4 regions of the Paenibacillus sp. sgz302191 genome follow, and region 3 is predicted to be linked to each of the others. Evidence: riboswitches for the same ligand, from Rfam matches in the RefSeq annotation. Region 3 holds a riboswitch; each other region holds the start of a gene.
The links. Region 3 has a riboswitch for cyclic di-GMP ahead of AC3G2T_RS17725 (S-layer homology domain-containing protein). Riboswitches for the same ligand answer to the same signal wherever they lie in the genome.
Positions count from the first base shown of each region.

Region 1 (3,220 bases), on a different contig from region 3:
TTTGCATCTTATCATCCTATTGTACATACTTTGATTCTTGGAACCGTCATGGCCCGGGCGGCTTCTTCGATGAGCCTGCCGTTTTTGGCGATATATTTGGCCAAGCATACTTCCATGAGCGAGGTGGCGATCGGCGTCGTCATCGGCATGGGTTCACTGGCGGGGACGGCGGGGGGGTTCATCGGAGGCGCGCTTTCCGACAGATTCGGGCGCAGAGTGATTATGCTTGCGGCGCTTTTGGGCTGGGCCGTCGTCTTTACGGGCTTTGCCTTCGTCAAGCTGCCGCTGCTGTTCATGCTGCTGAACATGGTCAACGGCTTATGCCGCTCCTTTTATGAGCCCGTATCGCAGGCTTTAATGGCCGACCTCACGGAACCGGACAAAAGGTTCAAAGTTTTTTCCATGCGCTACATGGCGATTAACGTCGGCGTAGCCGTGGGCCCTTTGCTGGGAGCGTATTTCGCGACGCTGGACGGTTCGCTGCCTTTTCTTCTTACGGGCATCGTATATTTTATTTACCTGGTGACTTTGTGCGTGCTGCTGTCGGTTTTCGGCATCAAGCAAATTGAAGGGGAGAAGAAAGCCCCGGTGACTTTCGCCTCGGCCTGGACCGTTATCCGCAGCGACATTTCTTTCAGATACTACACGATCGGCGGGATTATCGGAGCAATCGGCTATTCGCAGGTGATGGTGACGCTGTCCCAGTATATGCAAAAAAGCTTCGCCGACGGCGTGCAAATGTTCGCGCTGCTCATGAGCGTGAACGCGATAGCGGTGATCGCGATGCAAATTCCGCTGACTCGCTGGGCGGAAAAATACAGCCCGCTTATGGCGGTAACGGTTGGCAACGTCATGTTCGCGCTCGGAGATGTCGGCTTTGCCTTGTCGCATACGACTTTTCTTCTGGTCGTCTCCATGGTCGTTTTTACGATGGGGGAAATTTTGAACTATCCCGCCGCCAGCCTGCTAATCGATAAGCTGGCTCCCGAGCATATGAAAGGAACGTATTTCGGCGCGCAGACGTTTACGAACTTGGGCCATTTTATAGGGCCGTGGGTGGGCGGATTGCTGCTGGTTTATTACGGAGGGCACGTATTGTTCCTCGTTATGGCTGTCGTGACAATAGGCGGAAATTTGTTTTATACGCGCGGATCTCAGCGCTTTCACCGGGTCGGGAATGTGTCTAAAAAAGAACAACTTTGAAAAATGGTTCTAATTACCTAATATAATATTGTAAAATAGGTATAACAGAGTATTCGAATTCGCCAAAACATACCTTATCCTTGATAGTAGTAAAAAGCGATGATTTGACAGCTTTCGATATGGCTCGATAATGGCAAACCTGGCGAAAGCCAGCGACGCAAAGCTACAGGGGCTTCCTTGTTCGTCAGGGGACACGATGCCAGCCAGCAGCCGAAAGTCAGGGCGACGATAACAGTTCCCCCTCCTTTTCAGACGTAGGTGGGGTTTTGCTTATGAAACAATAAAACAAAGGGAGGATCCAGCAGCATGCAGCCTGAATGGATGCAAAATGAAGAAGAAGTAATTACTTCGCTGTGTGGTAACCATGTTGCCCGTCTGGTACCATCCTCGGATGGACCGAAGTTGATGATTAACCGTGAAGAATACGCGCTGAAAGAAACTTGCTGGGATATAGAAATGTTTCACGGCCGGAGCAGCAGCATTTTGATCTTTTACTGGAAGGGTGAAGTAAAGCTTTCCGTAAAATTTCCGCCGTTATCTCAAGTGGAAGCGTTCCTTTCCAGACTATTCCAATGTCTAACATTCAAAATGAGGACGGTTCAGCCTGTTTAGGCTTACCGTTCTTTTCTTTTGCCTGCGGGGCATTCTAAAGATTTGTTGGATTTGTCAAAAATCGTTGTCACTTGTTGACAGTGACGCTATAATAGATGGAAAATAAAGTAGTTCTGCAGGACTAATTGGAGGATACATAACATGAGGTTGATCACTCGTTCGGATTTTGACGGGCTTGTTTGCGCGATGCTGTTCAAAAAATTGAACATGGTAGACGAAATGAAATTCGTACATCCCAAAGATGTGCAGGACGGCCTGATCGAAGTGACGTCTAACGATATTTTGGCGAACGTTCCTTATGTGCCGGGTTGCGGCCTTTGGTTCGATCATCATTCCAGCGAGTTGGAGCGGATGGGGAAGAGGGTCGAGTTTGAGGGAGAGACACGGATCGCGCCGAGCGCGGCCAGAGTCGTATACGACTACTACGGGGGCAAAGCCGTTTTCGGCAATATCGACGATATTATGAAAGGCGTGGACAAAGCGGATTCCGCCCAGTTCAGCCAAGAGGATATTTTGAAGCCGCAGGGCTGGGATCTTCTTTCGTTCATTATGGATGCTCGCACCGGGCTCGGACGCTACCGCGATTACCGGATCAGCAACTACCAGTTGATGGAGGACCTCGTGGAGCACTGCGCAACGATGTCTGTCCATGAAATCATGGAACTGCCTGATGTGAAAGAGCGGGTTAACCGTTATTTTGAGCTGGATGCTTTATACCGCGAAATGCTCGGCAAGTACACGCGTACGGAGGGCAATGTTATCGTAACGGATCTCAGAGGCGTGGAAACGATTTATCCAGGCAACCGCTTCATGGTCTATGCGCTCTATCCGGAGCAAAATATTTCAATCTGGGTCGTCGACGGGCGCAACAAACAAAACTGCGTAATCGCCTGCGGGCACAGCATCGTCAACCGCACTTCGCAAACGAATATAGGCACGCTCATGCTCAAAAACGGCGGTGGCGGGCATCATGTGGCGGGGACGTGCCAAGTTCCTTACGAAAACGCGAACGAGGTGCTGGAGCAAATTATCGCCACGATGAGAAATGACGGTTAAGAATTAACTTGCAGCCGCAGGAAGGGGAGATCCCGGAGAGCGGCTTTTTTCAGTGATGTTATTGCGCAGGTGAATGCGCTGACGTTATGATAATAGGAGATAGGTGTAGATAAATAGAGAAAACGGAGGGATAGGACGTGAATTTGCAGCGAATTCATCATGTAGCGGTCATTTGCTCGAATTATGAAACATCGAAACGTTTTTATGTCGAGCTGCTTGGGCTCAAGATCATTCACGAATCTTATCGTGAGGAGAGAAAGTCTTACAAGCTCGATTTGCAGATCGGTGATGACGGGCAGATCGAACTGTTTTCTTTTCCCGATCCGCCGGAACGCGTCAACCGCCCGGA
Region 1 covers NZ_JBYLHY010000003.1:229,674-232,893, reverse strand. The annotation lists gene AC3G2T_RS05940 (MDR family MFS transporter) at 1-1,203, shown strand, start outside; cyclic di-GMP riboswitch class I at 1,326-1,418, shown strand; gene AC3G2T_RS05935 (hypothetical protein) at 1,510-1,815, shown strand; gene AC3G2T_RS05930 (exopolyphosphatase) at 1,957-2,871, shown strand; gene gloA2 (SMU1112c/YaeR family gloxylase I-like metalloprotein) at 3,009-3,220, shown strand, end outside.
Region 1: linked by a shared signal. The riboswitch ahead of AC3G2T_RS05935 (hypothetical protein) and the one ahead of AC3G2T_RS17725 (S-layer homology domain-containing protein) in region 3 are both predicted to bind cyclic di-GMP.

Region 2 (3,220 bases), on a different contig from region 3:
ATCATGGCGATCGCTTCCGCCAGCAGCTGATTTTCGCCGTCTTCGGGAAGGTCGCGGACGATCGTGCTATCGAGCTTGACGCTGTCCATCGGCACCCGGTCGGCGCCGCTTCTGGTGAACAGGCCGGTGCACAAATCGTCCATGGCGATTCGAAATCCGAAAGCTTTCAATAACTTCAGCTTCTCGCCGGTCTCCTCCACGCCGGAAGAAGATATGTCTTCCGCCAAATCGAGCTCGATCATGCCGGGCTCAAGGCCCGTTTCCTTGATGGCGTCGGCCACCAGATCGATGAAGCCTCGGTCCCTGAACTGTGAAGCGGTTACAGCGACGGTCAGCCGCAAAGGAGGATATCCCGCGTCCAGCCAGCTTTTCGCCTGTTGGCACGCTGTTCGCAGCGTCCACTCGCCGATGGCGGTCATCAGGCCGGTTTCCTCGGCGACGCGCACCCACTCGCTGCCCGGGATTTCCCCCTGCCCCGGACAGTGCCAGCGGATTACCGCCTCCATTCCGATCAGACGTTTGCCGGAAAGCTCATATTGCGGCTGATAGTACAGCTCCAGTTCGCCATTGTCCAAGGCGGCGCGAAGCGCCCGCTCCATGCGCTCCGGGCCTGCCGGCTCGGCATTTATTTCTGCGTCATAGAAACGGAGGTAATTTTCCCCATGCTTCTTGGCCGCATACATCGCTTCGTCCGCATGCTTCATTAACTGCCGCGGCGTCTCCCCGTCATACGGGTACAGCGCAATCCCCATGCTTGCCGAAACCGCAAAAGGGCTTCCCTCAAGCACAAAAGGCTCCTCAAGCGCCGCCTGAATACGGGACGCTGCGAGGCGGACATCCTCCTGCTTCATAATATGAGGCAGCAAAATCGTAAACTCGTCCCCGCCCTGACGGTATACGGTATCTTCTTCCCCAAGGCTGCTTGTCAGCCTTTGGCCGGCCTGCCGGATGAGCATGTCGCCATAAGCGTGCCCGAGCGTGTCGTTCACATGCTTGAAACGGTCCAGATCCAAAAAAATAACGGCAACCAGTTTATTGTGGCGCTTGGCATGCAGCAGTGACCGCTCCAGACGGTCTTCGAACAGCCTGCGGTTCGGCAAACCCGTCAAGGAATCGTGATGCGCGATGTATTCCATTTCCATGCTCCTGCTCTTATAATGCTCCCGCGACGCAGCCAACTGCCGGATCCCGTAGACGAAAAACATGCACAGGACCGTATGAGTCAACAAACTTGCGAACAATTCGGACGCAAGAAACACGAATGAAAGCAGCAGCCATGCGCACGCCGCTGCCGCCAATAAAACAATAGAAGCCTTTCGCTTGACGAGAAAAGCGGAGCAAGCAAAGCCCGCAAACAATATCCCGGCCAGCCAGCCCATTGCATGGAACGATGCCGAGACAAGCAGATTCGCCGTCAGCAGACTGACGCCAAGCAGGCACAAATATTCCCACGCAAAGTTAATTGCATGCCGCTCCCGTTTGGATGATGTACCGCCGTTCACGCTTATAACCTCCTCCCCCCAAACCTGTATAAAGAAGAAAAGGCTATTCCATCACATGGAATAGCCGCAGGTAGTACCTGTTAGGTATAATTCAACCCTTCGGCAGCCCAGCTGTCCTAGTTGAATGCAACCTTAGACCTGCGGCTTTGCGTCCTTGCCTTTCGGCAAGTTTGCCTTTTTTCGAAAAATATTCGAGTTTTCTGGGACTTATTTACTATACCATATTTAACCAAAATTAGCTAATAGAATCTTCCGGTTCTGCTGTAAATCGGAAATTTTCAAATGAGCAGATTGAACAGCTTCGGATCCTTGTTAATCTCGATGTAGCCGTAATCTTTGCGCGAGAGGCGCTCGATAAGCCCGTGGTAGTCGTCCTTGTTTTTCAACTCGATGCCGACCAGCGCCGGCGCGTCGTCTCTATTGTTTTTCTTCGTATATTCAAATCTGGTAATATCGTCGGAAGGCCCGAGAACTTCCTCCAAAAACTCGCGCAAAGCACCGGCGCGCTGCGGGAAGTTCAAAATAAAGTAGTGCTTAAGCCCCTCGTAGATCAACGAGCGTTCCTTGATTTCCTGCATCCGGTCAATGTCGTTGTTGCCGCCGCTGATGACGCAGACTACGTTTTTGCCGCGGATTTGTTCCTTGTATGCGTCAAGCGCCGCAACCGGAAGCGCCCCGGCAGGCTCGATCACGATCGCATTGCTGTTGTAAAGCTCCAGAATCGTCGTACACTCCTTGCCGGCTGGCACGATAACGATATCCTCGACATTCTCCTTGCAAATCTCGTAATTCAATTGCCCTACCTGCTTCACGGCCGCCCCGTCGACGAATTTGTCGATCGTTGCCAACGTGATGACTTGTCCCAGCTTAAGCGCCTCAGACATGCTTGCGGCGCCCTCCGGCTCTACGCCGATAATGCGCGTCTGCGGAGCTACGCTTTGCACATAAGTGGAAATTCCCGAGACAAGTCCGCCGCCGCCGATCGTGGCAAAAATAAAATCCGGCGTCTCAGGCATCTGGTTCATAATCTCAAGACCGACCGTGCCTTGTCCGGCAATCGTGCGCGCGTCGTCGAACGGATGAATAAACGCCTTGTTCTCCCGGGCGCAGTACTCCCTGGCCTGAGCGGAGGAATCGTCAAAGGTATCTCCTGTAAGGATGACCTCGACAAAAGCTCCGCCGAACAGCTTGACCTGCGAAATCTTTTGCCGGGGCGTCGTCGTCGGCATGAAGATTTTTCCTTCGATGCCCAAGTGCTTGCAGGAAAAAGCGACTCCCTGCGCGTGATTGCCGGCGCTGGCGCAGACGACTCCCGCCGCCCGCTCCTCGGGAGACAAGCTTTGAATGACATTATAAGCTCCGCGAATTTTGAACGATCTCACGATCTGCAAATCTTCGCGTTTCAAGTATACGTTGCACTCATACAAGTTCGATAAAAGCTCGTTGCGCTGCAGGGGCGAGGGCTCGATCACTTTGCTGAGCACATGATTCGCCTTGATGATGTCTTCCAGACCTACTCTTCCATTTACAGCCATGCTCTTCTGCTCCTTTTGCCGTGTTCGCACAAGATTAAGTTTTAAAGCCTATTGTAACATATCTTGCAGGGCTGGGAAGCACACGGGGAATAATTTTACACGGCGGGTTTCGGAAAGCGGGAACCGTTTCCCGTAAAAAAAACAAGCACACCGGCGATGCGGCATGCTTGTTCCATAAGGATT
Region 2 covers NZ_JBYLHY010000004.1:17,441-20,660, forward strand. The annotation lists gene AC3G2T_RS06835 (putative bifunctional diguanylate cyclase/phosphodiesterase) at 1-1,502, opposite strand, end outside; cyclic di-GMP riboswitch class I at 1,601-1,687, opposite strand; gene ilvA (threonine ammonia-lyase IlvA) at 1,781-3,037, opposite strand; gene AC3G2T_RS06845 (S-layer homology domain-containing protein) at 3,220-3,220, opposite strand, start outside.
Region 2: linked by a shared signal. The riboswitch ahead of AC3G2T_RS06835 (putative bifunctional diguanylate cyclase/phosphodiesterase) and the one ahead of AC3G2T_RS17725 (S-layer homology domain-containing protein) in region 3 are both predicted to bind cyclic di-GMP.

Region 3 (3,220 bases):
ATACTGATAGAGAGCCGTGTGCTAGCTGTAGTCCAATTATTTTAAAATTCAAAGAGATGTTCCCAGATATAGAGATTTATGTGTATTATATAAGAGAATTAAAGAGATAGGTGGAAGGTAGAATATGGTAGAAGAATTAACATATGATGAATTGATGGAGTATGTCCCGAAAGATTACACGAGTTTTATTTCTGATGGATTATCCCCAGGTCAAGCAATTTCAAGATTGGTCGTAGAGTATGAAAACCAAACAGACGACTATGAGGAAACAAATTGGTTGTTCACTGTAATATTGGCAGAAATTTGCGTGCGTAATAATTGCATTAGAGAACATATTGTTAAAAATGCATTAGAAATTATTAAGGATAAGAGATTGATAAGCATCTGGAAAAAAGAAAACATTGATTCTTCTGAACTTAATATCAGGGAACAGTACTTGGAAAATGTTAGGTTGGTCATAGAGGATGAAAATCTAGATTTGTAATGATCTATCAGTAATTTTGTGTAAATTACCAAGCAACGAACAGTGCCACAATGCGAGCTAGCCACCTGTATTGTGGTCTTCTTTTTTTCATGAGTTGATTCATAGAAAGCAACAAAAATAACCATTTTTAGAACCGAGAATTAAAATATGTAGCGGACCAAGTAAAGGTATAACTTGAATATTGAGGAGGAGGTACGAGTGCATAACAAACCCAAGTATGCTGAAACTATAATAGTTCTAGTAAAATACAAAACATCGTATGGTTTGTTGCAGACAAGGAGATATGGTTTTTAGACTTGCGAAAACTAATTGCTTCTTATCTTGAGAAAGGATTTGAAATTTATAATCCTGATGACTTTTCAGACAGATTTAATATTGCAGTCGTAAACGAGGATACCGCGGAGAACTTTCTTAATAAAATTAGTGATTTTGAGGTTGAACAGAAGAATTGAGGAAGTTTATAGAGGTATTTGGGCGTTATATCAAGGCCAAGAGTACGAAGTTATTGAACATAATCCAGTATGTGAGCAGTGCCACAATCGAGCAGCCGATGTTGATAGTCTTTTCTTCCTTTTGCTTGCTCAAGGTGGTAATTGAATAGGTAACCTTTGGTGTGAACTATAAATAATATTGTGGAATTATGTTGGATTATGGGTTAATATGGAATTTGGATTAAATCTAATGTACTATTTTTATAGTTTTAAATACCTAATAACCAAGTGAAATTGAAAAGGCAAACCTGTTCGAAAGACAGGGACGCAAAGCTGCGGGCCTACTTCTATGGGGAGTGTCGTAAGACATTGCTCAAAGAAACGGTAGCCGGGCCACCAAAAGCAGTTGGTTTTTTTTGTTTTGAAGAAAGTAATTTTTTTACTATGGAGGTATAAAAATGAGAGTTCACTTGATTACATCGCTAGCGGTTATTGCACTACTTGGGACTTCAATTCCTGATGTCCAAGCTGATTCAACCGCCGTTTCACCAACGACGAAAACAACGAATGCCGCCGGCACAGCTTTCACAGGCAGCTTTAGCGATACGAAAGGGCATTGGGCGGAGACGACCATCGCCGGCGCGGTGCAAAAAGGATATGTCGACGGATACCAGGATCACACTTTCAAACCGAATGCAAAAGTGACGCGCGCTGAATTTATCAAAATGGTAAATACCGCGCTTCAGATTCCAACCTCAGGTGTAACCACCGGTAATAGTTGGTATTTGCCCTACGTTAACGCTGCGACGAACGCGGGGATATATCGACCGAGCGATTTTATGAGTGGGGACTGGAACACGCCGATGACGCGTCAAGAAATGGCGCGCACAGCCGTTCGGGCTACGACCGCCGACAAGAACATTGATGATACGAAGTGGATGTATCTGGCGGCCAAAGCCGGTCTGATTACTGGCATGGATGATAGCGGCACGCTCGGGGAAGATCAACCGACAACGCGGGCTGAGGCGATAACGACAATTGAGCGTATTCTTACTGTTAAAGGAGGCCATTCGCTGGCTGTCGACGAAAAAGCGGTTGCCAGTGCGGAGCAAGCGATGAACGCTCCCAAAGATCCCTGGGGGCGCGCGATTCGCACGACAAATCTGCCGTCGAATAGCGGTGATTTTCCTTACATCCTACAGGGTATTCCTAATGAAATGTACGAGTATAAACATCCGTTCCAGACAGATTCAATTCGTTTTACAGCGAAAGAAATCATCCATGATTCCAGATACTACTCGAAAGATGCGGTTGACGTTTGGGTTAAACTCGTATCACAGTTTGGTAATCAAATACTGAATGTGGATTACAATACGATAGATCAAAACTGGGTGGATGCTTTCTTACAAACCGTTAATAAACCACAGAACGTAAATCGTGATGCACAAAGGTATGTTGATTGGGTGAAGCAGAATCATATCCGAATTGAAGGCACAGTAACGCCAGAACCATCTATAGTTTTCTTCGGTGATGTTTCACACTATGTACGCTGCCAATTCAGGTTTAAAGTAACCAGTTTTGATGAGAACAAAAATCTGTTTGTCGATATATGGGGACCGAAAAACATTGAAAAAGACGTTTGGTATGTCGGCTATGCAGATGTGGCGATTTCGGCAGAAAATTTTGGCGTTAAAATAATCGAAGAGAAAATAAAATCAGACGCTGCGCTTTTTAAATACAAAACCTATCGAATTGAGTAAATCTCTTCATGGTTATTCGTGAATAGATTGATATGGAAGGAGGTAGGGATACTTATGAGGAAGAGACTCCCCCAATGTATATCTTTTGTACTTTTGATTGTATTCATATTTGCGTTAATCCTACCACTTCCAGCACTCGCATATCCAGTGCAAATTACTATGGATGAACGTTTACATGGCATTCAAATCGACATTACTTCAACTGCCGCTACTACCGGCATTCGGTATCGAACTGTCGGGTGGATGATACATAGTGCTCCGGCATGTAGAGATGGAGATTGCAAGCCAATGAACCTAGATAAAACTGTTGTCTATAACAATGCAGCGAATGTAACTCAATATCCGGACCCGCCAATCCCTGGCGATCCAGTAACAACTACTTTCAAATTTGACGGGGCTACGGTTGATCGGGATTTTTTTGACAGCTTTGACTCTGTCCTGCAGCCGGGGCAACCCATCTATTTCAGCGCAATCATGGAATCGTTCAATGCGTCCGACGGGAGCACAAGGCGCGGACCTTTTTATACACTTCAAGAAATAAAACA
Region 3 covers NZ_JBYLHY010000011.1:184,211-187,430, forward strand. The annotation lists gene AC3G2T_RS17715 (deaminase domain-containing protein) at 1-110, shown strand, start outside; gene AC3G2T_RS17720 (Imm3 family immunity protein) at 125-484, shown strand; cyclic di-GMP riboswitch class I at 1,207-1,316, shown strand; gene AC3G2T_RS17725 (S-layer homology domain-containing protein) at 1,374-2,675, shown strand.

Region 4 (3,220 bases), on a different contig from region 3:
CTCGTGCTGATCGGCCTGCTTCTCGGGCTTATTTTTGCCGAGCTGGACGAAACGGTCGTATCGACGGCTATGCCGACGATCATCCGCGAGCTGCAAGGATTGTCGCTTTACGGCTGGGTGGCGGGGGTATACATGCTTGCCGTGACCATATTTATGCCCATTTTAGGAAAGCTGGCGGATTTGTACGGGCGCAAACGCGTTTATTTAAGCTGCATGGCTTTGTTTTCTCTCGGTTCCATCATTTGCGGATTTGCGGACAGCATGACCGTTCTGCTGATCGGCAGGGGAATCCAAGGAATAGGCGCCGGCGGGCTGATGCCGTTGGCATTGGTAATTATAGGCGATACGTACCCGCTGGAGCAGCGCGCCAAAATTCAGAGCCTGTTCGGGCCGATGATGATCATTCCACAACTGCTGGGACCGACGCTGGGCGGTTATTTCGTGGATCATCTTAATTGGCATTGGGTGTTCCTGATCAACATCCCGGTCGGGATACTTGCAGCGTCGGTGATATTCGTAGGAATGCGCGAATCCAAAGGGGAGGAGAAGCGGTCCATCGACTGGATGGGGGCGTCTGCGCTCGTGCTGGCGCTGCTTTCCCTTCTGCTTGCGCCGGTGCTGATCGACAATCGGGGCTTGTCCTGGTCATCTCCGCTGATCATAGGGCTGCTTGCGCTTTCGGCCCTGTTTATCGCCCTCTTTATAAGGATTGAATCCAGAACGGCGGAACCGATTATACCGCTGTCGTTGTTCCGCAACCGCAATGTGGTCGTATTGTCGCTGCTTGTGTTTATCGTAATGCTTGGATTGATGGGCGGAATAGCGGCGTTCCCGTTTTTCTCTCAGAACGTGATGGGCCTAAGTCCAACCGCTGCCGGATATTTGACGCTGGCGTTTATGGCCGGGGCGATTCCTTCGAGTATCCTGAACGGATTTCTGATTACCCGGATTCCGTACCGGAACTTGTTTATCGTCTGCTTCTTGCTGCCGATCGTCGGCGTCGGTTTGCTGTCTCAGGTTCATGCTGCGACAACGCCGCTGTACATCATTGTTACCTTTGTCCTGTTAGGACTCGGTATCGGGGCTTTATTCGGAGGAGATAACCTGATCGTTCAGGAATCCGTCGCCAAGGAGAACAGCGGCGTAGCGCTCGGAACCGTTCAGCTGTTCCAGTCGCTTGGAGCGACAATCGGATTAAGCGTCTTCGGCAGCCTGCTCGCTAACAAAATCAAAACCGGCGTTGCCGGGTTGGCCGGCCAGCTTCCTCCGGGCATGGCGGATCATATCGAGACAGGGGGAATTCCCGCGGGGATATCCGCCGATCTGGTAACGAAGATTCAAGCGGTATTTGTGAATTCGTTCCAGAGCATTTTTATCATCGCTTTAGGCTTTATGATCGCGGCTTTTGTTATCTGCTGGTTTCTGAAGAAGGAAGTGTTATCGAAAAAAGAAGCCGAAGCCGTTCCCGCCGCCGAGCTGCAAGCCTGACCATTCGGCAAAATAGAGGTCTGACTGGGTCTGACTGCCGGCTTGCAGCGCCGAGGGCGCTTTGAAGAAGAGGTTCTGATTAGCTTGTGACAATAGGCTAAGGAAGGCCTCTTTTTCCTTTAACGAAAAGGGGGCGTTCATAGCTCCTCCGTTGTCGGATTTTGGCGGATTGTCGGCGGGGGGGCCGAAAAGTAAGCAGCCATCCGAGGAGCCGATAGCACCAGATATTTCATAATTAAGGATTTTATTGACGAAATTTGGTGATACGTGATATAAAATAACTAGGAACTTAGACCTATCATTCACCAATTTAAATATTTCTTAAAGAGATAAAGGCAAACTTGGCGAAAGCCAAGGACGCAAAGCTATAGGGGCTACACGAAAAGGATTCACATCGTATGCCAGCCAGTTTCCGCTTTAGGCCGCTGAGAAGGAACCTTAAAGCAAGGTTTCTTTTTTTTTTGGTCGTTTATGACGGACTAACAAGATAATGAGGTGTGCTTCATGATCGCTTATTTAGTGTCCATACTCCTGTACATAGTACCAATTCTCTTGTTGCTCTACATGATGATCGAAATTTATCAGCGAAACCGGTACAACGGGCTGAATAAAATCGCGGCCTGTTTTTTCCTTGCCACCATGCTGTTTTTCATCGGGAATTTGCTGTTCAGTATCGCCCCGATCCAATACGCGGGCCGAATCGCGCTGCTGCTGTTTTATTTTCCGGCTTTCATCATCATGTGTCTGACGATGCATTTTTGCTTCAGGCTGACGGAGGGATTTCAATCGACTCCGCGGCCGGTTATGACGGCGATCTGCTACAGCCCGTTGGTTCCGGCCTCGCTGGTGTTTTTTCCGCCTCCATGGATAACGGTTCATTTCGTCCAGAACGGCATTTGGAAATACCAGGAACCCGGTGCAGGCCTAACAGCATTGATGCTGGGCAGCACGCTGTATACGGCCGTTGTTTGCATCGTCATCGTGACCGCAGGGTTCAGGTTCGTAAATCAATACGATTTGAACTTGAAGCGAAAGCAGATGCGCACGGTTTTGCTTGGCCTCCTTTTTTCGTTTGTTTGGGCGATAGCGTTTATATTCTTTAAAATGCCGGCTGTTATGCCAAGCGGCGTCAATTTTCCGGCATTAAGCAGTTTCGCGCTCATTATCTTCACTTTTTTCCTCAGATATGCCATGATCAAATATGATTTCCTGCCTTCCCTGGAACGGAAGTATCAGGCTCTGTACGAAATGTCGCCGTTAACGATGATCATTACGGACCAGGATGGAATTATTAAAGAGGCGAATCCGCAAGCGGCGCTGCTTTTTGAATGCACGCAGAAGGAATTGCTTCTTCGCCATGCGCAGGAGTTCATTTTTCCCCAGTCCCACAAGTCCTCGCGTTCGTTCGACCAGCCGGGTTTCGGGGAAGAAACGATCCAGGGGGACTATATCGTCGTCACGCGCAAAGGGGCGAAAAAGTACGTTAAGGCCGAGAGCAAATATTTTGAGGCGCAGGGCGATCTGCTGCAGTATGTGGTGCTGCTCGACGTTACGAAAGCCAAGGCGGCCGAAGAGCAGGCCGTGTATCTCGCTTACCACGATACGCTGACAGGCCTTATGAACCGCGCTCATTTCAACAACGAGCTGGAATCGCATTTATCCGAGGGCAGTCGTTCTTCCATTGCCATTATGCTGCTGGACTTGGACGGATTTAAGCAAATTAACGATACTC
Region 4 covers NZ_JBYLHY010000001.1:41,210-44,429, forward strand. The annotation lists gene AC3G2T_RS00195 (MDR family MFS transporter) at 1-1,488, shown strand, start outside; gene AC3G2T_RS00200 (hypothetical protein) at 1,438-1,797, opposite strand; cyclic di-GMP riboswitch class I at 1,813-1,905, shown strand; gene AC3G2T_RS00205 (EAL domain-containing protein) at 1,993-3,220, shown strand, end outside.
Region 4: linked by a shared signal. The riboswitch ahead of AC3G2T_RS00205 (EAL domain-containing protein) and the one ahead of AC3G2T_RS17725 (S-layer homology domain-containing protein) in region 3 are both predicted to bind cyclic di-GMP.